One region of the Dongia soli genome, then DNA from elsewhere that is predicted to be linked to it. Evidence: riboswitches for the same ligand, from Rfam matches in the RefSeq annotation. Region 1 holds a riboswitch; the other holds the start of a gene.
What was found. A riboswitch is a leader RNA that binds a small molecule or an ion and turns the genes downstream of it on or off. The one in region 1 is predicted to bind FMN.
Positions count from the first base shown of each region.

Region 2: another riboswitch for FMN. It lies ahead of SMD27_RS20495 (6,7-dimethyl-8-ribityllumazine synthase); the one in region 1 lies ahead of ribB (3,4-dihydroxy-2-butanone-4-phosphate synthase).

Region 1 covers NZ_JAXCLW010000001.1:863,050-877,562, reverse strand. Annotated here, with positions in the region: gene SMD27_RS03905 (PhoX family protein) at 1-686, shown strand, start outside; gene SMD27_RS03900 (KTSC domain-containing protein) at 742-948, opposite strand; gene SMD27_RS03895 (Vgb family protein) at 1,040-1,678, opposite strand; gene SMD27_RS03890 (helix-turn-helix domain-containing protein) at 1,755-2,990, opposite strand; gene SMD27_RS03885 (DUF899 domain-containing protein) at 3,111-3,890, shown strand; gene cyoD (cytochrome o ubiquinol oxidase subunit IV) at 3,909-4,340, opposite strand; gene SMD27_RS03875 (cytochrome c oxidase subunit 3) at 4,337-5,032, opposite strand; gene SMD27_RS03870 (cbb3-type cytochrome c oxidase subunit I) at 5,029-7,041, opposite strand; gene cyoA (ubiquinol oxidase subunit II) at 7,044-7,985, opposite strand; gene SMD27_RS03860 (DUF2231 domain-containing protein) at 8,240-8,422, opposite strand; gene SMD27_RS03855 (aldo/keto reductase) at 8,580-9,647, shown strand; gene SMD27_RS03850 (putative glycolipid-binding domain-containing protein) at 9,659-10,222, opposite strand; gene SMD27_RS03845 (quinone oxidoreductase family protein) at 10,236-11,213, opposite strand; gene ribB (3,4-dihydroxy-2-butanone-4-phosphate synthase) at 11,354-12,010, opposite strand; FMN riboswitch at 12,108-12,320, opposite strand; gene SMD27_RS03835 (PAS domain-containing protein) at 12,681-14,513, shown strand, end outside.
Region 2 covers NZ_JAXCLW010000008.1:73,644-88,156, forward strand. Annotated here, with positions in the region: gene SMD27_RS20435 (MMPL family transporter) at 1-2,050, opposite strand, end outside; gene SMD27_RS20440 (LolA family protein) at 2,047-2,706, opposite strand; gene SMD27_RS20445 (acyl-CoA thioesterase) at 2,703-3,110, opposite strand; gene SMD27_RS20450 (glycosyltransferase family 2 protein) at 3,114-4,814, opposite strand; gene SMD27_RS20455 (AMP-binding protein) at 4,811-6,532, opposite strand; gene SMD27_RS20460 (COG4648 family protein) at 6,529-7,116, opposite strand; gene SMD27_RS20465 (acyl carrier protein) at 7,091-7,339, opposite strand; gene SMD27_RS20470 (phosphopantetheine-binding protein) at 7,344-7,619, opposite strand; gene SMD27_RS20475 (lysophospholipid acyltransferase family protein) at 7,597-8,373, opposite strand; gene SMD27_RS20480 (beta-ketoacyl synthase chain length factor) at 8,363-9,115, opposite strand; gene SMD27_RS20485 (4'-phosphopantetheinyl transferase family protein) at 9,441-10,154, shown strand; gene SMD27_RS20490 (class I SAM-dependent methyltransferase) at 10,200-10,928, shown strand; gene SMD27_RS20495 (6,7-dimethyl-8-ribityllumazine synthase) at 10,972-11,478, opposite strand; FMN riboswitch at 11,562-11,715, opposite strand; gene SMD27_RS20500 (glucose 1-dehydrogenase) at 11,812-12,858, opposite strand; gene SMD27_RS20505 (hypothetical protein) at 12,984-13,250, opposite strand; gene SMD27_RS20510 (hypothetical protein) at 13,425-13,787, shown strand; gene SMD27_RS20515 (PAS domain-containing protein) at 13,921-14,427, shown strand.

The DNA of each region.
Region 1 (14,513 bases):
TGAAGGGCGGCAGCCTCGGCTTCACCAAGATGGAAGGCACGACGGTCAATGTGAAGGACAAGACTGCCTATTCCGCGATGAGCTATATCAAAAAGGAAATGACCAATGGGTCCGGTGGCATTTCCGTGAAGGGTCCGTCTGCCGGCGCGATCTATGCGCTGAAGATGACCGGCCACCAGAAGGATGATGCAGGTGCGGCGATCCACAGCGAATGGGTTCCCGTCACCATGGCGGCGGAATTGATCGGCGAGGATCTGAAGAGCGCCGATGCGCTCGGCAATCTCGCCAATCCGGACAAGATCGCCAATCCGGACAATCTGAAATTCTCCGAGAAGCTGCGCACCCTCTTCATCGGCGAAGATAGCGGTCTCCACGTCAACAACTACCTCTGGGCCTACAATGTCGACACCAAGCAATTGTCGCGCTTGCTGTCGACCCCGGCGGGCGCGGAATCGACCGGCCTGCATGCCGTCGATGAGATCAACGGCTTCACCTATGTGATGACCAATTTCCAGCATGCCGGCGATTGGGAATTGGAGAAGGACGCCAATGGCACTGTCACCGGCGGCCTGCATGCGAAGGTCTATGAAAAGCTCTCGCCGATGATCAAGGCGAACTATGCCGACAGCCATGGCAAGCTGGGCGGCGCGGTCGGTTATCTCACCGGAATGCCTGCCACTGTCTGACCTTCTTGAACGACCTAAGCAAACGGCTGCATCAGCGGCCGTTTGTCTTTCTAATTCAGCGCACGCGCCGATAACGGTAGTGCGGCTTTACGTGCCAATTCACGAAGCGGCCTTTTGACGGCGCGCTCAGTAAATCGTTGTATACGGTGATGGGCACGTTCCGGTAATCGTAGGTGTGACCACCCGCAAAACGAAGCCGTAACGTACGAGTGCGGGCTTCGTAGCCGCCGGCCTCGATGCTCTCCGAATCGAAGCTTTGCATCTGTATCCATCCCATGCAGTAAAGATGGTACCCGTTGCACCGACGTCCAGCCGCCTGGCTGTTCACATGCCCGCGATGGATCGTCGAAAGTTCAGGTGCCTCGTTTCGGCCGTTGAACCGCACGCACCTTGCCGCTTTTCCCGCCCCCGCAGAAGAACCGGTCGCCACCGGCTTCCAGTCCCGAAATGCCCATATCGGCCGGCATCTCCAGGCTTTCCAGCACATCGCCGCTTTTGGGATCGATGTGCCGCAACTCGCTCTGGTCGTTTTCCCAGGTGGCGTGCCACAGCTCGCCATCGGTCCAGGTGACGCCGGTGACGAAGCGGTTGGATTCGATGGTGCGCAAAACTTTACCGGTTTCTGGATCGACCTGATGGATCTTGCGCTCGCGATACTGTCCGACCCAAAGGCTCCCCTCGGCCCAGGCGAGGCCGGAATCCCCGCCATTGCCTGGCGCAGGAATGGTTGAGAGCACTTGCCCGGTTTGCGGGTCGATCTTCTGGATGCGGCTTTCGGCGATCTGGAACAGATGCCGCCCGTCAAAGGCCGTGCCCGCATGGGCCGGGACATTGAGTTCCCGTCGCACCTTGCCGCTTTCCGGGTCAAAGGCGTTCAATTTGTCGCCGGAGGCGAACCAGACTTGCTGGCCGTCATAGGTGAGGCCATGCACAGCCTCGATGCCGGGGAAGGGGCCGTATTCGCGAAGGACATTGGCTGCTGATCGTTTCATCGTTTCCTCGATTGGCTAAGACGGGTTGCGATCGAGCGGCGATCAGGATCATGGCCGCCTCGATCATGGTCGCAGCCTATTCGCCCGGCAGGGTGGTGGTGAGTAACAAGCTTGTCGCGAATCCCGGCAGCGGGGGCATGGCCCAGCGCCGCGCCCGTCCCTGGCCGAAGCTTTGCACCTTGCCTGCGGCCGCCAGGGTCTCGAGTGCCCGCTGGATGCTGCGCTGGCTAGCACCCAGCGCCAGGGCAAGAGCCGAGCTCGACCAGGCCTCGCCATCCGCCAGAAAGGCGAGCACCGGCGCATATTTCTCCTCGACCGGCCGCGCCAGCACCGCGACGTCGATTGCCTTACCTACGCCGATTGGACGTGGCGTCAGCCTGAAGCCTGCCGCCGTCGCGCGCAGCTCGGCCAAAGGCTTCAGGAGGACACGCAGCCGCCCGATCTCGACCCGCAATCTTGCACGATGCGAGTCATCGGCTTCTTTCGCACCGAAGCCCTGCTGTACCAGCTCGTCACGCGAGACATCGCCGGGCCAAGCTTCAGCAAGCATGCGGAGAAGGGCGAAGAGCACCGGCCGGCTGACCAGCGACACCATCGTCTCGCCTCGGCGCACGACATAGCGGCAGGCATCGATGATGAGCATTGGCGAAGCTTGCAACTGCTCGATATCGGCGAGCAGCAGTGGGTGTTTCGTGCCATGCGCGATCAGCCGCGCCGCCGGCGTTTCGAGCAGGCGGGTCGCCGCCTCGACTTCGCCCAACAGCCCCGGAATGGCGGCACGCCGTGCGGCGTGAGCGGCCCGGGACAGGGCTGCGCGGGCATCTGCCGTCCGCAGGCGGCGCATGGCGATTCCCGCGATCATCAGATCATGCGCAGCCGCCAAAGCCGGCGGCAGCGATGATGCAGTGCGAGAGCCGAGCATCGCCTCGGCGGCATCGAGCCGGCCGAGCAGCAGCAGACGCCGGGCCTCGATATAGCGCGCATGGGCGGCATTGAACCGGTCGTGATGTTTTTCCAGCGTGAGGCAAGCTGATTCCAATGCCTGGGCCGGCCAGTTCAGCTCGCGGGCGGCCAGCGCGATCTCAGCCTCGGCGATGACGCATCTTGCCCTGGCCAAGGCCTCTTTCGGCCCAAAAGCCCGCTTGGCCCGCCGGAGCAGAGTTTTTGCCCTGCTAAAATCGCCGAGCTGCGCCATGGCGATGCCGCGCAGCGCGAGGGCCGGCGCATCTTCGCGCAAGGCGACCCGGTTCAGAGCGCCCAGCGGATCACCGGCTGCGAGCCGTTGCGCCGCTGCCGTGATCAGCGAATCCATCGATCTTCCGCCAGATCAAATCCCGCCAGATTTGTCACTCCCACCCCTCGATAACCCGATCCTAATCTATCTTCCGGCTGTCAACCAACGGCCTGTATCGGCAGGAGCGAGGAGGAAAAGATGACCAAGCATCCCACCGGGACACGCGAGGCATGGATGAGGGCGCGGCTCGATTTGCTCACGGCGGAAAAAGAGCTGACGCAACGCAACGACGAACTGGCCCGGCAGCGCCAGGCCCTGCCCTGGGTGCGGATCGACAAGGACTATCACTTCGAGACCGATCAGGGCAGTGCTTCGCTGAAGGATCTCTTCGACGGCCGCTCGCAGCTCCTGGTCTATCACTTCATGTTCGGCCCGGATTACAAGGCGGGTTGCCCGTCCTGCTCGGCCATTGCCGATGGCTTCAACGGCATCTTCCTGCATCTGGAAAACCATGATGTCCGGTTGGTCGCGGTATCGCGCGCGCCGCTTGCGAAACTACAGGCCTACCGGCAGCGCATGGGCTGGCACTTTCCCTGGGTCTCGTCGGCCGGCAGCGATTTCAACGCGGATTTCAATGTCTGGTTCTCGGAAGAACAGCAGCGTGAAGGCGATATCTATTACAACTACCGCCGCGAATCGGCTTTCGAATGGCGGGCCGGCAAGCAAGGCGGCGGGCAGCGTGCCGAAGACAAATTCGCCGACATGAGCGGCACTGATACTGCCACCTATCAGCGCGACCGCCCGGGCCTTAGCGCCTTCGCCTTGCAGGAGGGCGCGGTCTATCACACCTATTCGGCCTATGCCCGCGGCCTCGACGCACTCTGGGGCATGTATCCCTGGCTCGACCGCGCCCCGAAGGGCCGCAACGAAAGCGGCGGCGTCTGGTGGAAACGGCACGATGAATATGCGAAGAGTTGAGCGGTCGCCGTCACAAGCCTATGGCTGCATCTGCATCATCTGATCCATCGGCATCATGTTATGGCTCAGATGGCCCATGATCCAGATCGATCCGACGACAATCAGAAAGACCACCAGGACGCCGAAGGCGAGCGCGAGCACGTTATTGGTGTTATCCGGGCCTGTGGTGACGTGCAGGAAGAACACCAGATGCACGCCCATCTGTGCGATCGCGAGCACGACCAGCGCCACCGGAATGGCCGGCGCGTAAATGATATCCGTGCCGACCAGGAAGAAGGCCGCGACGGTGAGCACGACCGAGAAGCCGAGACCGAGATTGGCGTTGCGCACCCAATGGCCGATATCCTCCGGCGGCTCGTCGCCAGGCGCGTGATCCGCACGATGGTTGAAGTCCTGCGGAGGGTTCAGGGCACGGCTGTGAAGCTGCGGGTCATAGTCGGTGTTGCTCATGCGACGACCCCCATCAGATAGACGATTGTGAAGATGCCGATCCAGACGATGTCCAAAGCGTGCCAGAAGAGATTGAAGCAGATCAGCCGGTGAACGATCTCGCGGCGAAACCCCTTGACGAAGACCTGCGCCATCATCGTGGCGAGCCACATCCCGCCAAGCGTGACGTGCAGGCCATGCAAGCCGACCAGCCCGAAGAAGGAAGTGAGCATTCCGCTGCGTTGCGGGGTGATCCCGCGGGCAGCCAGGTCGATGAATTCCTGCAGTTCGAGCAGGACGAAGACCAGGCCCAAAAGGCCGGTTATGAAAAGGAAGATTTCGGTCCACAGGCGGTTTCGGGCATTCACCGCGGCGAATGACAGCATGCAGGTGTAGCTGGACAGGAGCAGTGCCGCGGTCTCGAAAGCGACCCGCGGGATATCGACGATTTCGCCGATCGTCGGGCCGCCGGCAGTGGCGTCGCGCTGTACGGCGAAGGCGGCGAAGAAGCAGGAGAACATGACGATGTCGCTGAGCAGGAAGATCCAGAAGCCGTAGCCCACAAGGATCCGCTTGCTGGCCGGGCCGGTCGCCCCGTGGCCGGCACCTTCGACGGGTTCTTCAGGACCATGGGCGCGATGGCCGAGCCGATGGGGATCTTCACGAATGCGGCGGATGGCCTCGAGACTGGCGGGCAGTTCGATATTGGTCATGACGCCCCCCGCGTGCCGGAAAGCCGCTCGAGCAAAGCGGCGCGCGCCGCGCGGCGCGCGCGGTCTACCCGTGCGACCTCCTCAACCGGCACTTCGAATTCGTGGACGTCACGCCAGGCAAACACCACGAAGCCCGCAAAGGCCGCGACCAGCGCGACGATCGCGAGCCACCAGATGTACCAGATCATGGCAAAGCCAAAGATCGAGGTAAAAAACGCCGTATAGATGCCGACCGGGCTGTTGATCGGCATTTCGATCGGCTCGTATTTCGGTTCCGGAGACAATTGCTGCGTTTCCACCGCGCGCAGCTTGATTCCCCAATACGCTTCCTCTCCTGTGACATTCGGCATCACGGCGAAATTGAAGAAAGGCGGGGGTGACGGCGTGGCCCATTCGAGCGAACGGCCGTCCCACGGATCGCCCGTCACGTCACGCAGCTTATCGCGGTTGCGGATGCTGACCACGAGCTGCACGACCTGCGAGATGACGCCAAGGATCAGGATGCCGACACCCGCCATGGAGACGTATAGCCAGGGCGCCCACACCTCGAAATTGATATGTTGCAGGCGCCGCGTCATGCCGAGCAGGCCCAGGATATAAAGGGGCGCGAAGGTCACCCAGAAACCGATGAAGGCCAGCCAAAAGGCGGTTTTGCCCCAGCCTTCATGGAGACGGAATCCGAAGACCTTCGGAAACCAGAATTCCAGGCCGGCGAAAATCCCGAATACCACGCCGCCGATGATGACATTGTGAAAATGCGCCACCAGGAACATCGAGTTATGCGTGATGAAGTCGGCCGGCGGCACGGCGAGCAGCACGCCGGTCAAGCCGCCGATGATGAACGTAAAGATGAAGCCCATGGACCAAAGCATGGGAACTTCGAAACGCACGCGGCCGCCATACATGGTGAAGATCCAGTTATAGATCTTCACCCCGGTTCCGACCGCGATGATGCTGGATGAAATGCCGAAGAACGTGTTGACCGCAGCACCGGCACCCATGGTGAAGAAGTGGTGGAGCCACACCAACAGAGAGACGATGCAGATGAAGAGGGTGGCCGCGACCATGGAGCGGTAGCCGAAGAGTGGCTTGCCGGAGAAGGTTGGGAATATCTCCGAGAAGATGCCGAAGGCCGGCAGAATCAGGATATAGACTTCCGGATGTCCCCAGGCCCAGACCAGATTCACGAACATCATCGGATTGCCGCCCGCCGTGTTCGTGAAATAGTGGAAGCCCAGATATCGGTCGAGGCTCAACATGGCAAGCGTCGCGGTCAGGACGGGGAAGGTGGCGACGATCAGCAGGGACGAGGCCAGCGCCGTCCAGCAGAAGACCGGCATGCGGAGATAATCCATGCCGCGACATCGCATCTTCAGCACCGTGGTGACGATATTGATTCCCGTGATCAAGGTGCCGATCCCGGATATCTGCACGGCCCAGAGATAGTAGTCGACGCCGACGCCCGGCGTGTAGGCCGTTTCGCTGAGCGGCGGATAGGGCAGCCACCCGGTCCTGGCAAACTCGCCGATGAAGAGCGACAGGTTGACGAGCAGCGCGCCGCTGGCGGTAAGCCAGAAGCCGACCGAATTGAAGGTGGGGAAGGCGACGTCGCGGACGCCAAGCTGCAGCGGCACGAGGAAGTTCATGAATCCCAGCACCAGGGGCATGGCGCCGAACAGGATCATGATCGTGCCATGGGCGGTGAATATCTGGTTGTAGTGTTCCGGTGGCAGATAGCCCGGCGCGTTGATCGCCACCGCCTGCTGCGTGCGCATCATGATCGCGTCGGCAAAGCCGCGGATCAGCATCAGGACGCCGAGCAGGCAGTACATCACGCCGATCCGCTTGTGATCGACGCTGGTGATCCATTCACGCCAGAGATACGGCCACCATCCCTTCACGGTGATCAGCACCAGCACGCCAAGGGCGATGAGGATCACGATGGCGGAGGTTATCAGTGGGATCGGCTGGGACAGGGGGATTGCCGAAAGGTCGAGCTTCCCGAACATCGTCAGTCCTTTCCGCCGGTCGAGACTTCGCGGCCGGCATGCGGAGAAACTTCGGGGTGTGGTCCCGGTCCCGGCGGGATTTTCTGGGTGGCCACGGCTTGGAAGAGCCCAGGATCGACCGCCCGATAGGTCGAGGGCGGCACGCGCTGGGTCTGGTGAAGCAGGCTCTCATAGGCGTTTTTATCAAGGACGGGACCGCTAGCCCTGAGGCCGTCCGCCCAGGCTTCGAAATCGGCCGCTGACAGGCTCTTCACCTGGAATTGCATGTCGGAGAAGCCGTCGCCGGAGAATTGCGCCGAGGTGCCCCAAAGCTCGCCCGGATTGTCGGCCTGCAGGTGCAACTGCGAGATCATGGCCGGCATGGCATAGATCATCGAGCCCAGGCGCGGCACGAAAAAGACGTTGAAGACGCTGGCCGAGGTGATCGAGAAACGCACTGGCCTCCCGGCCGGCATCACCAGCTGATTGACCGTTGCGATCCCCTGTTCGGGATAGATGAACAGCCATTTCCAGTCGAGCGAGACGACCTGCACCTCGAGGGGCGGGGTTTTGGAGGGCAAAGGCCTGAACGGGTCGAGCTTGTAGGAACCGATCCAGATCACGCCGCCGATGAACATGATTGTCAGGATCGGGATTGACCAGACGACCGCTTCGATCCGGCCTGAATAGGACCAATAGGGCAAGTACTCCGCCTTGGGATTAGACGCCCGGTAGCGCCAAGCCATCCAGAACGCCAAGAGGATCGTCGGGATGACGATGGCCAGCATGATTGCTGTGGCGTTGATCAGGATGATGGCATCGCCTTCGCCGACAGGGCCGGCTGGGTCCAGCACGCCACCCGAGCAGGAAGAGAGGGCAAGGCCGAGGAGGCCAAGGAAGGAGCCGCGCGTCAAGCTGCGGCACAGGCAGGCCAACGCGCCTGGCGAGACTTGCAATCCACCCATGGAGAGAGTCCCTCTTTGTCGCGAGCAAACGTCTCAAACCGAAGGTAGTTCTCCCCGCGATCGGTGACCCGATCGCGGTGATTCATTTTACGGATGTTGTTTTACACATAATGCTTTCGGCCCGCTGGCCGACAAACTCGAGCGAGGCCATTTTACCGCCGCGTCAATTTAGCACGATAAGTAACTAACCCGGTGGCGGCAACAATTAAGCTGCCCGGCACAGCCGGGCCCACTCCCCTCTGCTCGCTGCTTATCTATCGCGACTTGACGTCTACATGGCCTTCAGCGGGCGCCTCGGGATGCATGCCGATCCTGTGGTGATAGACGAGCGAACCGCCCTTACAGCCGGTAAAGAGCAGAATGACCACCACAATCGCGGAAAGGACCAAGCCCCAGGGCAGGATGCCTTCGGCCATCCCGGTTTGCCAGCGGATCACTGCGCCTGCATGAGAGCAATTGTCTTAGCTCCACCGAGGAACCCGGGTGGTGTTTGAATGTTCCGCGTCTTTGGCCGGGCGTACCGGGCCTGGCTTCATGAACGAAAGCGGGTTCGGCTTGTTCACTGACCGAGATTGAAGGAAATGGAGAAGCGAAATGGATTACATCCCGCTCGGTAAATCCGGCATGAAGGTCTCGCGCTATATCCTTGGCACCTTGACCTTCGCCGGCACCAATGGTTTTGAGGCCCTGGGCAATGTCGACGTCGCGCAGGGCAAGCGGCTGGTCGACATGGCTGTCGATGCCGGCGTCAATGCCTTCGATACCGCCAATCTTTATTCCAAGGGGGATGCCGAGACGGTGTTGGGCCAGGCGCTTGCCGGCCGCCGCGACAAGGTGCTGATCTTCAGCAAGGGGCGGTCGGAAATGGAGCCCGGCCCCAATGGCGGCGGCGCCTCCCGGCTGCATCTTACAGCCCAGCTTGACGGTTCATTGACGCGGCTGAAGACCGATTGGCTCGATCTCTATTTCGTCCATCAATGGGATGGCGTGACGCCGATCGAAGAGACGGTGGAGACGATGTCGGGCTTCGTGAAATCCGGCAAGATCCGCTATTGGGGCATTTCGAATTACAGCGGCTGGCAGCTCGCCAAGACGGCGCTGATCGCTCAGGCGCCGGGCTATGTGGCGCCGATCGCGCATCAGATCTATTACACGCCCGAGGCGCGCGAGGCGGAATACGAGCTCATCCCCGCCGGGGCGGAATTCGGCATCGGCGCGATGATCTGGAGCCCGCTCGGCCAGGGGCTGTTCGGCGGCAAGGCGAAAGGCGATGGTTCGGCGCCGAAGGGCACGCGGCAGGGAGACCCCAATTGGCCGGAGCCCTTCCTGCCGGAGCCGGAACGCTTCGGCCGGGTGCTGAAGGCGGTTGAAAGCGTCGCCAAGGAGGTTGGCCGCTCGGTCGCGCAAGTAACCCTGGCCTGGACCCGCTCACGGCCCGGTATTGGCACTATTGTGCTCGGCGCCCGCAACGAGGATCAGCTCGCCGACAATCTCGCGTCCTACGATTTGACGCTGACGCCGGAGCAGATGGCGAAGATCGAAGCGGCCGGGCGTCCCCGCCCGCTTTATCCTTTCTGGCATCGGGCCATGTGGGGCTATGACCGACCGACGCCGTCGGAGCGCATCTATCTCGAGGGCCATCGGCAGACGGTCGGGGTCTAGCCATTATCTCTTTAGGCTAGGCGCCGGAACAGTCCGTGATAGTCGAGCACGATGCCGTCTTCATCGACCGGCAGCTCGGCGCGGAAATCGCTGTCGATGCTTTCGAAGAGATAGCGTCGCTCGTCGAGGCGGGTATAGGCTTGTGTCGCTGGCTGCACCGTCAGCGCCGGGGCGATCACATAGGCCATGGTGAAGGCGCGCCGTTCGCCGATCGCCAGATCTGCACGGCGGATCGGAAAGGTGTTGGTGAAAGGTGTCGGCCAGATGTCGATGTCGAAGCAGCCGTCGAGCTTCGGCAGGACCTGATCATTGCCATCGCGCCAATGACCCCTGCCGTCGCTGCGAAGCGTCAGTTGCCGCGCGCCGGTCTCGTCGACAACAGTGAGTTCGGCATCGTGCAGGCCCCATTCGTTATCCCAGCGCAGCTTGTAGCTGAGCCGGAATGGCCATCCATCCTCGTCATAGGCCAGGAGCACGCTGTCGGCAGCACCCTCGCGCAGCACCAGATGCTCCATGCCTTGCGCCTGCCGATCCTCGTGCCAGATCGGCGCCCAGCAGATGGCGCGTGCCGTCACGGCTCCTACCCCATCAGGGAATGAGGACCAGCGAGCCGGTGGTCTTGCGCCCTTCGAGGTCGCGATGCGCCTGGGCCGCGTCCTTCAGCGCGTAGGTGTGGTTGACATTGATCTTCACTGCGCCACGGCTGATCACATCGATCACCGCATTGGCCGAGAGTTCGAGATCGGCGCGGCTCGAGGTATAGGCCATCAAGGTCGGGCGGGTAAGGAAGAGGGAGCCCTTCTGCGACAGGATCAAAGGCTCGATCGGCGCGACCGGGCCGGAGGCATTGCCATAGGTCACCATATAGCCGCGCGGGCGCAGGCAGTCGAGCGAGGGCATGAAGGTGTCCTTGCCGACGCCGTCATAGACCACATGGACGCCCTGGCCGCCGCTTGCCGCCTTGACCTGGGCGACCCAGTCAGGATCGCGGTAATTGATTACATGCTGGCAGCCGAGATCGCTGGCGATCTTCAGCTTTTCCGCCGAGCCCGCCGTGCCGATGATGATGGCGCCGAGATGATGCAGCCACTGCGTCGCGATCTGGCCGACGCCGCCAGCCGCCGCATGCAGCAGCACGATGTCGCCCTTCTGCACCGGGTAGGTGCGGCGGATCAGATATTCCGCCGTCATGCCTTGCAGCATCATCGCCGCGGCGGTCTTGTCGTCGATCGCATCGGGGATCTTGATCAGCCGTGCCGCCGGATAGTTGCGCGCCTCGGCATAGGCGCCGACCGGGGCCGAGGAATAGGCGACGCGGTCGCCGGCCTTGAGATCGGTGACGCCGGGACCGACCGCCTCGACAACGGCGCTTGCTTCCAGGCCGAGGCCGCTTGGCAGGGAAACCGGATAGAGGCCGGTGCGGTGATAGGTGTCGATGAAATTGACGCCGCAGGCCTTGTTGCGCAGGGTCACTTCGCCTTCGCCCGGTGCGCCGAGCTCGACCTCTTCCAGATGCATCTGGTCGGGGCCGCCGTTCTGATGGATGCGGATGGCTTTGACGCGCATGATCGACTTCCTTCGCTGATGACAGCCTTCGCTGCGTGATGAGCGATCAAAGCAAGTCGCGGCGATCCTGTCCAGCAAGTCGGCTGACGGCCGGACAGGATCGCGATGTTGTGTGCGTGCCGGTGTGCGTTGCCGGTCTGTCAGGCGACGTCGCGAAGTTCGCCGCCGCGCCGATACTCGATCAGCTCGGCGATGGTGAGGCAGGGAAAGCCGTTGCGCCGGCCGTAATCCCGCGCCGCCTTGCCGCGCATCATGCTGCCGTCGCGCCGCATCAGCTCGCACAGCACCCCGGCCGGTTTCAGACCGGCGAGGCGGGCGAGATCGACCGTGCCTTCCGTATGGCCGGGACGGGTGAGAACGCCGCCCGGCTGGGCGCGCAACGGAAAGATATGGCCGGGACGCGCAAGATCGGCCGGCCCGGCTTTGTCGGCGATGGCGGCACGTACCGTGGTCAGGCGGTCGGCTGCGGAGACGCCGGTGGTGACGCCGCGTGCCGCCTCGATCGATACCGTGAAGGCGGTGCCGAAGCGGCTGTTGTTGCGTTCGACCATGGGCGGCAGGGCCAGGCGCTGGATATAGCTGTCGTCGAGGCAGAGGCAGACGATGCCGCTGCAATCGCGGATCATGCGGGCCATGACGTCATGGGTCAGGGTTTCCGCCGCGGCGACGAGATCGGCCTCGTTCTCGCGGTCATGATCATCGAACAACACGGCGGGAATGCCGCTGCGCATGGCTTCCAGCGCGGCTTCCACCCGCTGGCTCAGACGGCTGACAATGATGGGAGATTGAGTATTCATCGAAACGCTCCTCGCAGACTGGTTGCGACAAACGTTTCAGGGCGACTGCCAAAAATAGCCCCGGCGCCCCCGAAAGGGATAGCCGGTTAATCCTGGCCAGCGTCTTCTTCCATCCGGACTATGACCGTCGGCCCAGGATTTAAGACCAAGCTTTGCGACTGGCCTTGCACCTGATCTGCTGACCCGGCTTCCCGTGGGATACCTTTCCCGAGGAGGCCGGCGCTCGCGGGCTCGACAGCATGTTGACCGCTTCCGGTCGCCACCCTGTCCTACCGCCGGTAGGGAGTTTCACCCTGCCCTGAAGACGTATTGACGATACTAAACTGACAGATTGCGGGGCCTCGCGTCAATCGGCCGATCGACCTAGACGCTGTGCGCAAGGCTCGGCGCGGCTTGCCAGCATGGGAGGGAATCCTGCAAGGCCTTGAAAGGACCAAATTCTTTCCCGTGAGGGAAATTTTTTCGAAACAAATATCTTGATATACATGCCGTCATCTTTCGGCAGCATGTGTCATCGGAAATACTCGCATCTTATTCATTTTTGCCACTTAAGCTGGTATCTCTCACATCTGCGCAGCGGGCTGGCCCGAGACGGGTGGCGCAGCAATCGACGATTTGCATTCACGGCCGGCGGCGGCCGGGTGAGACTCTTTAAGGGAAGTTCGCGGCTTTGACGGCTGATCGCTCAAGCAATTCCCCGACCGATATATCGCAAGTCATCGATCCTCGGGCTTTGTTGTGCGCCGTCGCCGCCGCTCAAACGGAATTTCTTGCCGGCACCGAGCCGGCGCGGATCTTCGCCAACCTGCTCCAGACCATGCTGCACCTCACGGCCAGCGATCAGGGCGTGATTGCCGAGCTCCGGCCTGCTGCCACCGGCGACCACCTCTATCCGGTCGCCGTGCAGCCGGCCGTGCCGGCCAGCGAGGAATGCAACGGCATGTGGCGCCGCTGTTTCGATGCCGTCCTTGTCAACGGCGCCCCGGACTTGGGCAGCGCTGCCGAGGGCCTTCTCGCTTTGCCGATTGTCGGTGGTCCCGTCGAGCGGCCGAGATTGATCGGCATCGCAGGTCTCGCCGGACGCCCCGGCGGCTACGATCGGGGCATGTCGGGCCTCCTGCAGCCGCTGCTGCTCACCGCTGCGACCCTGCTCACCGCCGGGCAGGCGCGACGCGAGGAGGAGCGCAGACAACCTGGCGATGCGGCGTCGTCGAGCGACAACGACATCCGGCGGGTCAGCGATATCATCGGCAATCTTGGCGAGATCGTGTGGTCGGCGCGGCTGCCCGGTTTCCTGCCAGTTTATGTCTCGCCGGCGATCGAGGCCTTGACCGGCTATCCGGCCGATCGCCTGATCGCCGATGCCGATCTCTTCGATGCCATCACACCGCCCGAGGATCTGGCGCTGCGCAACGCCGCGCTGGAACAGGCTTTCGTCAGCGGACGCTGCGATGTCGTCTATCGCTTGCGCCGTGCCGATGACAGCCTGCGCTGGGTGCGCTGCAAGGGTGCCGTGCTTTATGATGCGAAAGGCCGGCCGTACCGCATCGACGGCACGCTCAGCGATGTAACGGCCGAGCGCGAGGCCTTGGAGCAGGCTCGCAAGACTGATGCGCTTTACCGGGCGGTGGTGGAGGATCAGCAGGAAGCAATCGTCCGCTTCCGGCCGGATTTCACCGTCACCTTCGTCAATCGCCAATATGCGGATTACTACAACCTTGCCCCCGCGGATCTGCTCGGCATCCGTATCAGTGATCTGCTGACGCCGGTCGAATGGCGGTTGCTGGAAGCCGAGGTTGCTACCCTGTCGCGGGCAAAGCCGATCCTTATCCAGGAATATGAAAAGACCTTGCCCGATGGCAGCACGCGCTGGCTGCGCTGGGTCAACCGCGCCTTGTTCGATGCCGCCGGCGCGCTCAGCGAGGTGCAATGCGTCGGCCATGACATCACCGACCAGAAGCGCCTGGAACGCGAATTGGCGGCGGGACGCGAGCTTTTCGGCCTGGTGGTGGCGAGCAGTGGCGATGGCATCTTCGACTGGAATGTCGATACCGGCGAGGTCTGGTATTCGCCGCGGTGGAAGGAGATCTTCGGCTATCGTGACGATGAGCTGGAGAACACCTACGAGACCTGGGAAAAGCTGATTCATCCCGAGGATCGCCAGATGGTGCTGGATCGCGCGGCCGCTTATTTCCGCGAACCGGTCGGTGTGCTGCGCAGCCTGGCCCGCTACCGGCATCGCAACGGCAGCATCGTCTATATCGAAAGCCGGGTGATCCGCCGGCAGAATTCGGCCGACGGCTGCCTGCGGGTCGTCGGTGCCTATTCCGACGTGACCGAAAAAGTGCTGGCCGAGCAGCGTATGCGCGATGCGATCGAGAGCCTGCCCGAGGCTTTCGCCTGGTTCGATGCCGATGATCGCCTCATCATGCATAACGAACGCTATCTGGAATTCTTCCCCTTCATGCGTGCCATGGGAGATCTGCGCGGCAGGGCTTTCACC
Region 2 (14,513 bases), on a different contig from region 1:
GGAAGAAGGTAAAGCCTTCCCCGGCCAAGCCGATCGCCGCTGCTGCTAAAGTAATTGCAGTGACCGACGGCGCCTTGACCAGGATGGCACCCAGCCAGCCGTAACGCCAGATCAAGACCGGCATCATCAGCAACACGCCAACAACGATCAGCCATACCGCGCGGTAGCGATACTTGCTCAGTAAGATCGTGTAATCGCCGGTTGGATCGATCACACGGACGCCATCCACTTCTTGGATCGCGGTGCGCAGAGCTCCCGTATCGCGCAACCCGTCCAGCATGACGACGTGGATGCCGGGTTGCAGCACCAAGCTCCCGAGAAAGGGGACGGAATCCTCCGCGCTGGCTCTATCGAGCGTGAGTACCGCGCCGTTATCGTCGCTGCGCTTCGGCATCGGTAGGCCGAGCTGCTGAACCTGTTGCGTAAGATAGGGCTGGTTCAGCTTGGCGTCGATCAGCCGCCGGTTTTCGCGCTGCCGGGCGGCGGATGGAATGAAAGCGGCGGGCGATTGGTAGCCATGGAGAACGCCTTTACTCCGTAACTCGTCGAGGAGGGGAGCGAGCTGCTCTTCCCGCTGCAAGGCCGTTTCATCATCTGCTGCATGCACCAACAGGAATTGGGTCGAGGTCGTGCTCCCGATCAGCCGCTGGATTTCCGTCTGTTGCGCCAAGAGATCGGGCGACAGCGATTGTAGCTTGCGGACATCGTCATCGGCATGAAGCCGAAGTAAGCCAATGACGGCAGCCACGCATAGAATAGCGCCCAGGATCCTTCGTACAACGCGATGGTCAGGCTGCTCCCAGAACCGCCAAAGCATGCCGGCGGCGTGGAGCATGCCGGCACCGTGGCGCGCCGGCGACAGGCGATCGATGAGAGGAAACCACAAGAGGACTGTGACGAAGGAAGCTGACAGACCGATCACGGAGAAAATGGCGATCTGCCGCAAGCCTGGAAACGGCGCCAGGATGAGGATGGCATAGCCCAATAATGTGGTGACATAGCCGAGGGTGATGCCAGGAAGAACGCTGCGCAGCCGCTGCTCCGGCGTGCGGCAATCCGGATCGAAGAGACTGCTGTAATAATACATGCCATAGTCGACAGCGATGCCGATCAGGCTGACGCCAAACAGCAGCACCGCCACATGCAGATGATCGAATAGAAAAAGGCTGACCGACAAGGCCGCCCCGGCGCCGATGCCGACCACCAGCAGGTTCTGCCACAGCGGTGCGATCCGGCGAAAGGTCAGGAGCAGCAGCAGGACCGAACCGATCGTGGACACAAGACCGAGGGTCGAGGTCTCCTTCATTGCCACCTGCGACCCGGCAGCGGCGAAGAAAACCGCACCCAACCGCTTGACTTGCAGTTCGGCATGCTGCTGCCGCAGTAGCGCAATCTTTTTATCCAGCGGACCGATCAATTGCTGTTGCACATCGAGGGCGAAAGGTTCAGCCATCAAAGTGCCGGTCACGAGAATCCAGGTAATGCCCTTTTCGCTGGTCGTCAGCATGCCGTCGTCCAGCGACAGGCGCGACATCGGGACCGGCAACTGGGTCAGGAACGATTGCAGCAACAGGAAGGGATCATGTGCGATCAGGCGGGCATCCGTCAGACCGACAAAGCCATAGATTTGCGACAGAGCATTGGTCGCTACTTCCTCGCCATCACCAGCCAATAGAAGGGATCGGTCGCGTGGCGACAGCAAATTGTGACGAAAGGGAAAATAGAGAGCCCCTAATTTTTTCAGCCGGTCGCCGGACAAGGAATCGGCTTCAAGCCTGACCAAGCCGGTTGTCGCCAGGGTCTGGCCGAGTTTCGCAGCGACATCGCGGGCCGTGGCGCGATCTGGATCGCCGATCAGCAAGACGACGCGGCGGGAAACTGCATCGGTGACGGCCTGATTGGCTTTTTCCAGGAGTGGCGTTTCTGCCTCACGGGGCAGCAAAGCTAGGATATCGGTGCTGAACTGCAAGCCCGCATGGTACTTCCAGGCGAGATGGCCGGTGAGTGCAAGGAGCACGACCAACCAGATCAGCGCAAGCAAGCGCCTCATTTTTTTAAGGCGCCCTCGAACAGTTTCGTCTCCGCCTCGGAAAGAGGACCGCTGCCGACGGTTTGATCATGGAACTGCAAACGGTCACGATCGCCGCTTGGCCGGTGCATGTCCACATCATTGACATAGCGGCCGCCTTGAATGCGCATCTCGGAAATCGGCATGCTAGCCCCGCCGGCGGATTTCGGCCGCAGCTGCAATGTCCAATTTTCCGCCGTCCCTGCGGTTTCGATCGAGAACTGCGACTTCATGGCGTTCCAGTCGCCCGTCATGGTACCGCTCAGCATGTCGTAGAGCCGCGTCAGAAAAGGCACGCGCGAGGCTGGCAGGCGCAGGGTTTCGTTGCCGCGCGCTTCCTGAACCAAACCATTCGGCGTGATGACAGTCGTTGTTGGATAGGGTTTCTCGACCGTCCAGATGAGTCCCTTGCCTTGCGCGACGACGAAGCTTCCTTCGCTTTTTAACGGCGCCTGGAAGCCTTGCAGGGAGCGTTCCTGTGTGAAGCGCCCGCGCAAAATCTCACCCTGCTTCAGCGGCTCGCCGATCTGTGGGTCGGCCGCCTGCGCGGTCGAATTGGAAAGGACAGCAATCGTCAGGCAGGAGAGCAGCATCGCGGCGATGAGGACAAGGATTTTCCGGACGGCGATTTTCCTCACAGGAAGCTCCGAATCTTGTCGATCAGGAAGGCGGGCGATTCGAGGCATAACTCCCCGGTAGCGGCATCGACCGCAACCTGCGTGGTATGGGCCTTAGTGAGCACTTCGCCCGTGATTTTGTCATGGCAGCGATAGCTGATTTTCAGTCGGTTTTCATATTCGACCAATGTCGCGAGAACGAGAATGGCTTGGGCGTAGCGAATTGGCCGAACATATTTGATCTGCATATCGACGATCGGCCAGAGGAAGCCGGATTGATTCATCTCGGGATAGTTATAGCCGATTTTGTCCAGCAGGGCGCAGCGAGCCCGTTCCAGAAATTTGGCGTAATTGCCATGCCACACGACCTGCATGGGGTCGAGCTCATAGAACTGCGCCACGATTTCCACTTCGGCCGAGATCATTTTCTAATCCGCATCATGAGACGGCGCCCAAAAATCAAAAAAATTGTACCATTGGTAAGGATCGCGCAACGCATATTCCTCGAGCCGCGTCGCAAATCTTTGTGCATGAGCTTGCAAGACTTGCTCTCGACTATGGCGCGGGAGATCGATGCGGTCGGCGAATTTCTCGAAATACAGCCGATATCGATCATCTTCACGCAAACAGAACAGGGTGTAGACCGGGCAGTCCAACAGGGCGGCGAGCAGATAGGGGCCGATAGATAAGGGGGCCGGTTCACCTAGAAATGATGTGCTGACGACGCGGTTGCGGCTGGCGACTGGTGTCCGGTCGCCGGCGATCACGACCCAGGTGCCGCGATCCACGCGTTCTTTGAGATTGACGGCGATTTCCGGTCCCAATTCCGTCACTTGGATCGTATTGACCGCAGCGGCGGTGCGAAATTCCCGCAAGACCTTGTTGTAGTTGGTGGCGTGGTGCGTATGAACCAGAACTGCCAGGCGATTACGCGTGGCATTGTCCAGCAGCGCGCGCGACAAATCAACATTGCCGAGATGCGAGACGATGATCACCGCGCCATAGGGATCAGCGGCAGCTTCCTTCAGATCATCGACCTTCCCCGGCTGAATGGCCTCACCTGGCATCCGACCGGTCCAGCCGATGAAAGTGTCAAGGGCGCTTCCGGCGAAGGAGATGAAATGGCGGTAGCTGTCCGTGAAACCGGGCTTGCCGCGGTTCTTCGCGCGAAAGGCCCGGGCGAGAAATTGCTGCGAAGCTTGTCGCTGTTCGCGGCCGGTCAGATAGAAATAAAGAACGATCGGTGCCAAGACGGCGCGGCAGCCAGTGCGGCCTAGCAGACGATAGCAGGCGAAACAGAAACGCAACCCCCAACCGGTACCCCGTTCCGCCAGCCAAGCCCAATGTATTCCCTCCCGATCCTTCGGCAACCGGGCCGGGCGGTTGTGTAGAATCCCTGGCAGACTTGTCAGCATTCGGAAGACCAGGCGCGTATGCATCCAACTGATGCGCAGGTTATCGCGCCAGAGCTCGAAGTTCGACGTATTGTCCGCCGGATAGATGACGGAAACCGGCAGATTGCTTACCGGCGTGCCGCGCCAGAACAGGCGCACCATGATCTCGGTATCAAAGTCCATCCGTCGGCCGCGAATACCTTCTTCGGCCAGAAGCGCCGCGACCGCAGCCAGCGGATAGACGCGAAATCCGCACATGCTGTCGCGTATCTGAAACGACAAGGTTTCGATCCAGACCCAGATATGCGTCACCCATCTACCGATCGCGCGGCCCAGTGGGACGGAACGGTCATAAACCGGCACACCCGTAACCAGGGCGTCGGGATGCCGCTTGGCCCGTTCCAGCAGTTTCGGCAAAGCCGCGAGATCGTGCTGGCCATCGGCATCGACCTGCAGGGCATGGGTGTAGCCGGCCGCCAGGGCCATGTGAAAGGCCTGGATGACGGCGCTGCCTTTTCCCTGATTGACGGCAAAACGATGGACCGCGCCGCCGCCAAGATCGGCTTTTGAGAATTTCGCCAAGGCGGAACAAGCCGGTTCGTCGCTGCCGTCATCAATGATGAAAACAGCCAGATCGAGTGCCCGCAACGCGGCAACGATGGATGATAGGGCCCGCCAGTGATTGCGGCTCGGAATGATGGCGCAAGGGCGGAACAAGCGGGTCTGGCCGGTCACGGCGATAAGGTAAAATTGCCGGAGGTCAGCACATCGTCCCGATGCCGATAGGTGAAGTTCATCCGATTCTGGTTGACCAGATGCTTGAGGGTCAGTGTGACCTCTCGGTTCGGCGGCATGATGCGCCGGAACTTGACCTGCAAGGACGAAGCAACGCCGTCTCCGAGATGGAGATATTGTGCCGTGTAGTGAGCCGCCCAGTCGACCAGCGCCACGCCCGGGACAATCGGCAAGCCGGGAAAATGCCCGTCGAGCTGCTGCAAGCCGGATGGAATAAAGAGATCAAGCTCGATGCCGTTTCCAATGGGCCGTAGATTGCGCAATTCCGGATATTGCGGCCGGTCCGGATTGATGGTCACATTTTCCTCATTGAACAATGCCAAAATGTCCGACGCGCGCCGCTTGCCTAGCGTGGAAGCGGGAAGCGCATCGACGAAGCGCCAGTGCTTGGGAAGGCAAGCGGATTCCAGCTGCCTGCCGAGCTGCTGGCGCAACAGCCGGCCGAAACGGAAATCGCCGATCTCCTTCAATCGCGTCGTCCCCGACTCGCTTGGCACGATGGCGGCAGCCAGGCGCGGACGATCGCTCGGCATGATAATGACGGCAGCGGCTTTTACCAAGTCGACGCCGAGCAAAGCAGCTTCGATCTCTTGGAGACTGATCCGCTTGCCTTCGATTTTTACAATGTCGTCAGCCCGGCCCCGGTTGCGGAAGGAACCGTCCGCCGCCAGCGTGATGAGATCGGCACTGTCATAGAGTCCGTCCCCGGCGATGAAGGGAGAGCGGACCTGCATGCATCCGTCAGGTTGCTGCCGGACGGCGACACCGGGCAATGGATGCCAGGCTGGATCTGTGTTCCGCCAATGGCGATAGGCGATCGCGCCGGTTTCCGTGCTGCCAAAAATTTCGGTCGGCGCCAGGGATAGGATATCAGTTGCTTCGCGGGCCGCGCTTGCCGGCAATGGCGAGCCGGCGGAGAGGATCAATGCCGGCCGGTTGTGCTCGCTCTGCGACGGCAAGCCGGAAAGGCGGCTGAGATGGGCAGGGCTGGTCACCAGGACGGCGCCGTGCAGGTCTTCGGCGAGGACGGTCTCCCAGAAGTCGTGGCTATAGCCATGGAAAGGCCGGCCGGTCAGAAGCGGCCAGACCAGCCGGAAGGTGAGACCATACATATGTGTGGGCGAGACCGTGGCGTGCACCCAACCGGTTGCTGGCAGATCTGGCCCGAACAGGCTTTCGATGGCCCGGGCCTCAGTTTCGAGCAAAGCCAGTGTCTTCGTCACGCATTTCGCATTGCCCGTCGTGCCCGAGGTAAAGAGATCGAGACGGCAATTTTCCGCCGTCAGGACGGGTAAAGCGCCGACTTGCTCCGGCTGATGTTCCAGCCGGAGAAGCGGCAGGTCCTGCGCCACCGGGCGGTTGCTGACGATATGATCCCAACGGTCACGGATACGCATCAGCGTGTCCGGCAGGACGTTTTGCGGCATCAGCGCCGTTGCCCCGGCATGAAAAAGGGAAAGGAGGCCGACCGCCGTCCAATAGGCATCGGTACAGGCAAGCAATCCCTGGCGACAGCCGTTGCGCCGAAGCTCAGCCGCATTGCCGGCGACATCGCGGTGGAACTGGGCAAGATCGATGCACTCGCCGCCTGTCGCGGCGACGGTCGCGGCCGCTGCTCGGCCATCAGCAAATATGCGGGCGATCGAACCGGCGGTCATGACTGTTGCCGGCGCCATTTGAGTAGGTGACGGAAACCGATCTCGCCGACGAACAAGGCACCGGTAATAAGATAGGAGATGAGGCCGGTCCAAAGCGTCCAGGTGGCGAGGCTGCCCCAGATGGACAGGCCGATAGCGATCATCGCATTGGCGACCAACCAGACCAACCAGAGGACCGTTACCTTGCGGCAATAGAGCTGTCCGCTCGGCGAAAGTTCGCCATCGGTCAGGACGGCAATGCGCTCGATCAGGCTGGGCGGGCAATAAAGCGACCAGCCGAAGACGCTGGCGGCGACAAGGCTCATCAGGGCCGGATAGGCGGAGACGGCGAAGGCCGAATCCAGGATCGACGCAATCAGCAACAAAAGTCCGGCGACCAGCAGCGGTACCCGCCAAAACCGCGCGATCTCAGATTTCGCCGCAATCAGCCGCAAAGCCAACAGGATGAGCGCCGCCGCGATGAAGCCACGAGGAGAAATGATATCCCGGCTGAAATACACGAAGAAAGGATAGGCAACGCCGAGGGCCGCCAGGGCAATGATTAAGGCTGTTCCGGATTTACTCCGCCAAGATGGCTTGGACACGGTCGAGAACATCGCTCACCCGGCGAACCGTCTTGAATTCTTCTGCCTTGAATTTGCGTTTGGTCAATTCTTGCAGCTTCACAATCAGATCAACCGCATCGATACTGTCGAGATCGAGGTCCTCGTATAGCAACGCTTCGGGCGTGATTTTTTCCGCCGGCACCTCGAACATCTCTTCCAGATAGCCGCGCAGGGCCTGGTAAATCTCGTCACGGGATAACATTGTCTCAGTCCTTGCGCTGCGCCTGAATGAACTTTGCCAAACTATGGATGGTGGCGAAATGCGCCTTCACCTCATCGGTGATGGTCTCGATCTTCGTACCATAGGTCTTGCGAATGGCAACGCCGAGTTCAAGCGCGTCGATGGAATCCAAACCAAGTCCCGTAGTGAATAAGGGCTCGTTGCTGTCGATATCGCCGGGCTCGATACCTTCGAGCTTCAGCGTCCGGACGACCAGCTCTTTCAGGTCGTGTTCCAAGTCATTGAGTTGCAAGTTGTTCACCGTAATAACCTTCAATATGGCGGACCAGTGCTCTGGCTGCGATCGATCTGCTTTGTTCGCGCAATAGCACTTTTGAATCCAGGCTGTCACCGACTGTTACTGTGAATTGCGAACGGCGGGGCGGGACGCGCCACCAGGGATCGCCCTTCAGCAGCATGATCGGCTTGCAGAGGATCGTGACGAGTTGAATGCGGGCTTCGGCGAGCAAGGCGATGTTGGCGAAGCCGCGGTGGAATCGCATCGGCTCACCGGGCCTAGTCCGGGTGCCTTCGGGGAAGATGATAAGATTGTCGCCGCTATCGATCGAGGTCTTGCAGGCGTCGAGCAGCGCTTCGGGTTCCAGATTGTTGGGGATGTAACCGCAAAGCCGCACCACGCCGCCGAGATAGCGGTGGTTCCACAATTCATGTTTGACGATGCATTGCGCGCGCGGAATGAAGGCCATCAGGAACACTACGTCCAGCAGGGTCGGATGATTGGCGATGACGAGATGGCCCTGGCTGTCTGCCAGCCTTTCCGCACCTACTACCTCTAAGCGCAGGATGCCGAGGCCTTGCAGCATCGCCGCGAAAACCCGGAACAGGCCTTGGACGAAACGCTGCGCATTGCGCCGACCTGTGGCGCCATCGATCTTCAGTTTGGCCACGATGGGAAGGACAGTCAGCGCCGCCAGCGCACCGCCGCCGAAAAAGACGGAAAAGGCAAAGCCCGTTGCGATGACCCGCCAGCCGCGATCGATATGGTTAAGCCGCACGTTGCCACCGCCATCTCATGCGTTCGCCGGTCGAGCTGGCGGTATCACATCCGGACAGAAAGAATTTCAGGAAATCTTCGATCGCATTGCTCTCGACCGCATGGTTGCGGGACGGCGTCGATTCGGTTGCGGCCGCAGAGATATGGAGCGCATCGCCGACCGGCTGCCGGCTGAGTTTGAGAGCGACGACCAAGGGCGCGCCAGCCTCCGGCTTTTCCTGGAACCGCTGATAATCACCGGCAAGCGGCTCCTCATAGCAGACGAGCAGCACCGCTTCGTCAGGATTGGCCGCCAGGTTGGCGGCCGCTTCCAGCATTGCAAAACCGAATGTATCGCGGCCGGCCGAAATAGTCGTATGGCCCGCCTTGTTGCCGGTGTGGATCGACAAAAGGCCCGCCAGAGCGTGATGGATGGACAGGCTAAAATCGGCCGGCGACGGTGGTTGTTGCTGCGCCAGATTCCCGAGGATTCGCAGGGTTCGCGGAAATTCGCCGTGGCGGGAAGCGAAGATATAGCGGGTTGTCTGGATGCTGTCGCAGGCAAGGGCCGCGCCGATGACTTTTTGCCCGAAAGTGTCGATCCGCCGACGCAGCATCATGGGAAGTGTGCCAAGGCCTTCGCCATCCCTTGGTTCGCCGCCGCCGGGTACACCAGCCCAGGCGCGCCAGTCTGCTCGCGTCTCGAGACCCGGCGCCCAGGCAAACCAATCTTCGACAAAAATGGGAAGTTCCTGCTGCATCATCTTCAGTATGACGGGTCGTTCAGTGACAGAGACGCGCTTTGGAAATTCGGCATCACGTGCCTTGCTTCCAGCGGCTTGTCGCTTATGCGATGTCCGGAAATAAATTGATTGCGGACAATATGATAGCTAGCGGCACATTTCGCCCCGGCATTGCGCCTTTTAACCCTGACCATCGCTCCATGCTCGGCCGCAACCGCATCCGGATTCCCAATAGGGCATCCGATACCCCCAGCCCCCAAATTTAGCAAAAAACATTATAATACGGCTCCAGCACTTTATGGAAGCCTTCCCGTAGACCCCGAACCTATTGAAATATATGAGTTTTGTGTCAATTCTTCGAGAGGAGGGCGAGGCCGCCTCGGATATGCTGGAACGCTGGTCCCACCGGCTTCCCCCCATGGGAACAATAGCCGAGCGGAGCCGGATAGGCCGCGCCTTGCTCTATGATCTGCTGCAAGGCGTTGTTGGCGATGTCGCTGCCGATTGGCGGATAGAGACAGAATCTTCCGGCCGGCCAATCGTGTTCTCGCCCAATTTACGCTCCCCTGAGCCCGACCACCTTTTGCCGTCGGTCTCGATAGCGCATTCCGGTGGCTGGGTCATGTGCGGCATGTCACAGGAGGGGAAGATCGGCGTCGATCTCGAAATGCTGCGATCCGACCGGAATTGGCAGGGCATGGCGGAATCCGCCTTCGGACCCCAGGAGGTGCGGCGGGCGGCGCAACATGGCATGCCTGGCTTCTATCGTCTCTGGACGTTGCGGGAAGCCATGGCTAAAGCGACAGGGGAGGGGTGGCCGGCCGTGACCGATAAGCAAGACCGTGCTGATACCGGCCCCGATACCGGCATCTGGTTCGCCTCACTCGACGGTGCGTCCTGGTCGCTGTGGCATGAACGGATGCTCTGCCTTGCGACGCAGCGACAATTCAGCCTGGCCGTTGCGCGCAGCTATCGGGCAAAAGCATCACCCACGTCACACATGCCGTTAAAATGGTGGCATTTATCGCAGGAGTTGCAGATGATGGAAACTCAGTCATAGGTCAGATGCGCGGGGAAGGCGCATATGCCAGAGCAGGGGTCATCGATGCATCAACTGGGGTATCTGCGGAACGATCGTCTCACTGCAGATATGTATGTACCGGAATCGCGTTTCGGCATCTGGTTCTTGCAGACGGAAACCTGGGCAACTCATGTCCTCACCCGGGCGGTCAACGATCTCGAACGGCTGATCGAGAATCGCCTGCAGTCATATCCGGTCATTGTCGATGTCGGTTGCGGCCTCGGCCGCTCGTTCAAATTGCTGCATGAACGGTTCAAACCGGAACGCATGATCGGCGTCGATATAGACTCGGCGATGCTCCAGGCGGCCGCGTCGGGGATCGCCAAGGAGAATTTCACCGTCGAGCTGCGGCAATCCACCAGTTCGCGCCTGATGATGCCGGCACAATCCGCCGACATGGTGTTCTGTCATCAGACCTTTCACCATCTGATCGACCAGGAGGCGGCTTTGCGGGAGTTTTACCGCGTGCTGAAGCCAGGTGGTCTGCTGCTTTTTGCGGAATCGACCAGGAAATACATTCATTCCTGGCTCATTCGTTATCTCTTCCGTCATCCGATGGATGTGCAACGGACTGCGCCGGAATATCTGCAGATGATCCGCGATGCCGGATTCAATATCCGGCCGCGCTCGGTCTCCTATCCCTATCTCTGGTGGAGCCGCTCGGATCTCGGCATCATGGAGAGATGGTTCGGCATCAAGCCGCCGATGGAGCGCGAAGAAACCCTCGTCAATCTGGTCGCAGTAAAGCATTAAGCCGGCGGCACTGTCTCGAGCACCGCCGCCGGCTCATGACCGATCAGGCGGCGGCCTGTTTCAGCTTCTGCATATTGGCAATGGTCTGGGCACAGGCATTTGCAGCTTCGGTACCCTTCACCAGGAAGTGCTCGAAGAAGAATTTCCGGTGCTCTTCATGGTCATGGAAATGCTGCGGCGTCAGGACCGCCGACAGAACCGGCGTTTCCGTTTCGAGCTGCACCTGCATCAGGCCGCTGATGACCGCCTGGGCGACGAATTCGTGGCGATAAATACCGCCATCGACGACGAAGCCGGCGGCGACCACGGCGGCATAACGCCCGGTCTTGGCCAGGATCTTCGCCTGCAACGGAATTTCGAAGGCGCCGGGGACGGCGAAGACATCGATGCGATTTTCGGTGATGCCGAGTTTCGACAGCTGCGCCACAAAGGCGATGCGGCACTGGTCGACGATATCCTTGTGCCAGGACGATTGAATGAAGGCGATGCGGCCACCCTCCGTGGGAGCTTTGCTTGGCGTTGAAATAGTGCTGATCTGGCTCTGATTCATTTTGGTACCTCAAGCGTTGGGACCGGAATCAGGGCAAACGGGCTATCCATGTAAGGACGCTACGCGCCCACATGTCGGCGACATCCCGTCCTCTTCCATCCGGACTATGACCGTCGGCTTCGGAGTCACACCGAATCTGCTGACCTTGCCGGATCGATTCCGGAAAGCGCTCGCGGGCTTATGCGATCATGCGCAATCACCGCCGGTGGGGAATCACACCCCGCCCTGAGAACGTTTTGCCATACGGGTCGAGCCCGGATAACGGCGATTCCATAGGGGATTTCGGCGCGCGCCGCAAGCCCGCCGCTGAGAGCCGGCAGGAAGCTGAAACCGCTAACCGGTGAAATCGATCACGACCTTGATATCGTCGGACTGGCGTTCGAAGGCTTCAGGCCATTGCTCCAGCGGGACACGGCGCGTGATCAAGCGCTGTAGCCAGAGCTGGTCGGCGGTGCGGAGCGCAGCCACGGCCTGTTCATAGTGCCGGCGATTGGCATTGACGGAGCCGAAGATCAAGTCGTTCTCCAACACCAGGCGCCTGCCGATCTCGCCGATATCGAAATCGAGTGCATGCTGTCCGCTGGATAAGCCGGCGAGACAGACGATGCCGTTTCGGCCATTCAAAGCAAAAGCATCCAGGATCACCGGCGCCGCGCCGGTGCATTCGATGATGATGTCGGGGCGCAGATCGAGGTCCTTCAGCTTGCCGCTATGATAGGTGGCGCCCAATGCGCGGACGAGATCCGGCTTGGGGCCGGTTTCCACCTGATCGAAGACATGCATGTCGAAGCCTTGTTGTTCGCCCATCAAGGCCGCGAGCAGGCCGACCGGGCCTGCCCCTGTGATCAAGGCGCATTTCGGTTGCCAGTGCGCGCGGGCGCCGATGCGGCGGATCTGTTCCCAAGCCTTGGCGACGATGCTGGCAGGCTCCACCAGGACGGCGGTGGCGCGCATCGACAATGGCACCCGGATCGCATAGGCGGATGCCAGTGCAAATTGTTCGCTGCCATAGCCGTCGATCGACTTGATGCCGCGTTCAACATATTCGCCGTTGCTGCACGTATCCCATTCGCCGGCGGCACAGTTGGGGCAGGGAACGGGGTCGGGCCGGCGCACAAATCCGACCACAAGATCGCCCGGCTGAAAGCCGCTGTCATCTGGCGCCCAGATGATCTCGCCCAGGGCTTCATGGCCGATAACCAGATATTGTTTGCCTTCCGGCGCCCAGCCGTAATTGCCGGCGGCGATCTCGATATCGGTGCCGCAGATCCCCAGATCCAGGCACCGCACCAAGAGATGGCCAAGGGAACAATCCGGCTGATCGATTTCCTGTAATGCCAGGGAATGATTTTGGCCGGGAATAAGCGTAAGTGCACGCATCGACACCCTCACTTCTGCCGACTCAACCGCTTCACGTTGAAAAACGTTCCAGGAGAACGTTCCGGCCGCTGCGGTTGTGCGGGAAACAAGTGAGTCGAGGAACGAGGTCGTCAGGGAGACAAGCGTTAGCCTGCGGTCTGGAGGGCCACATCCCCCGATGCGCCGGGTCCCTGGTAGCGTAACAGGGGAGTGTTTTCCGCGTACCACTTGTCGGGGTTTGTCCAGACATAGGGACAGACGTCATGGATCCTGATTTCGGTTACCCGATACGGCTGTGCGCTCAATATCTCATCCAAAAAGCGCTGCGCATCCTCGCTGTCGGAATAGGCGATCACCCTGTTTCGATAATCAAGCGCGACCAATTTGGCGTTCAATTTACGGATCAAATCCATCCTGGACTCCTCTGGCTACAGGCATTCATGTCCTCGGCTCAACCGTTCGAAGCGAATGCTCTGGGAAGTGGATGGTCGTCGGCGGGCGGCCGTAATTATATCGTAGTACGATATAATTGTGTCGTGAAGCGATATAAATCAAGTGTAAGCTTAAGGAAGGGATGGCGGGGGACGATGACGGGTGCGGATGAAATGGCGGTTATGGAAGGACCGAAGTCAGAAAACGGCAAGAACCACCACCACAACCTGACCAAGGCTGAATATGAAACTCTGGCCGCGGGCCAGAAAGCTGCTCGCCCGCATGTCCACCATGCATCTCGAGGAACTGCGACGGCTGGGACCGCAGCTGGCGCAATTGCTCATGCGCTTCGGGTCATAACGATGCGCGGGATCCAGGACGCTCAAACCGGTGCTGAGATCACAATGATATTATACCTAAGGAGCGCGGTCGCGGCTGTTTGTTCTCTTACTAGAAGGGAGTCGCGGGCCGCGGTGAAAATCGGCGGCGAAATAGCCAACTTCATGCTTCTTTTATAATTATTTATTATTAGTCCGAATAGTTAGGCTGCTTGGCTTTGGCCATGTTCAGTGATTGGCAGAGCGAACCGGGAGCCTGGTCCGTCGTGGATGAAGGTGCTCCCTACCTGTGGAGTCATCAAGGCGTAACGGCATGCAATGGGCGCCAAAGAATATTTGCCAGCTTCGTGACTATTGGGGCAGTCTCGCGGGAGACGCCGTTCCGGAGCGAGCACTTTTCGATCCGGCCCAGGTCAAATCGATCCTTCCTTATCTGATGATCTGCGAGTTCGAATTTGCTCCGTTCCGGGTCCGCTTCCGGTTGAGCGGAACGAGCGTCGATGAAATGACCGGCATGAATTTGACCGGGCGGTATCTTGATGAATTCGCGACCGGGACCTATGCCGCCAGTATCCAGGAAATGCTGGGTTACTATGAGGATGCGAGCAAGACCGGGCGCCCGCGGGTGTGGACTTATCCCTGGAGCGGCGACAATCCCGGCGCCAGGGTCATATGGGTCGCCTTATTTCCGTTCCAGATAAACGGCACGCTCTCGCAATGCGTGTCCATAGAGGATTATGGCGAATTCGACGGCGTGAAGGATGCCGAGTTGCGCCCGGAGACGGGAGCGGATTGGGCCGGGCTGTCCAAACTTATATAGGGTTATCCCGCCCGCTCGATGTCGATTCTCGTTCTTGCTTAATATTGCATCAGGTTGTCCGGCGAGGTCCGGAACTTATGGCCCAT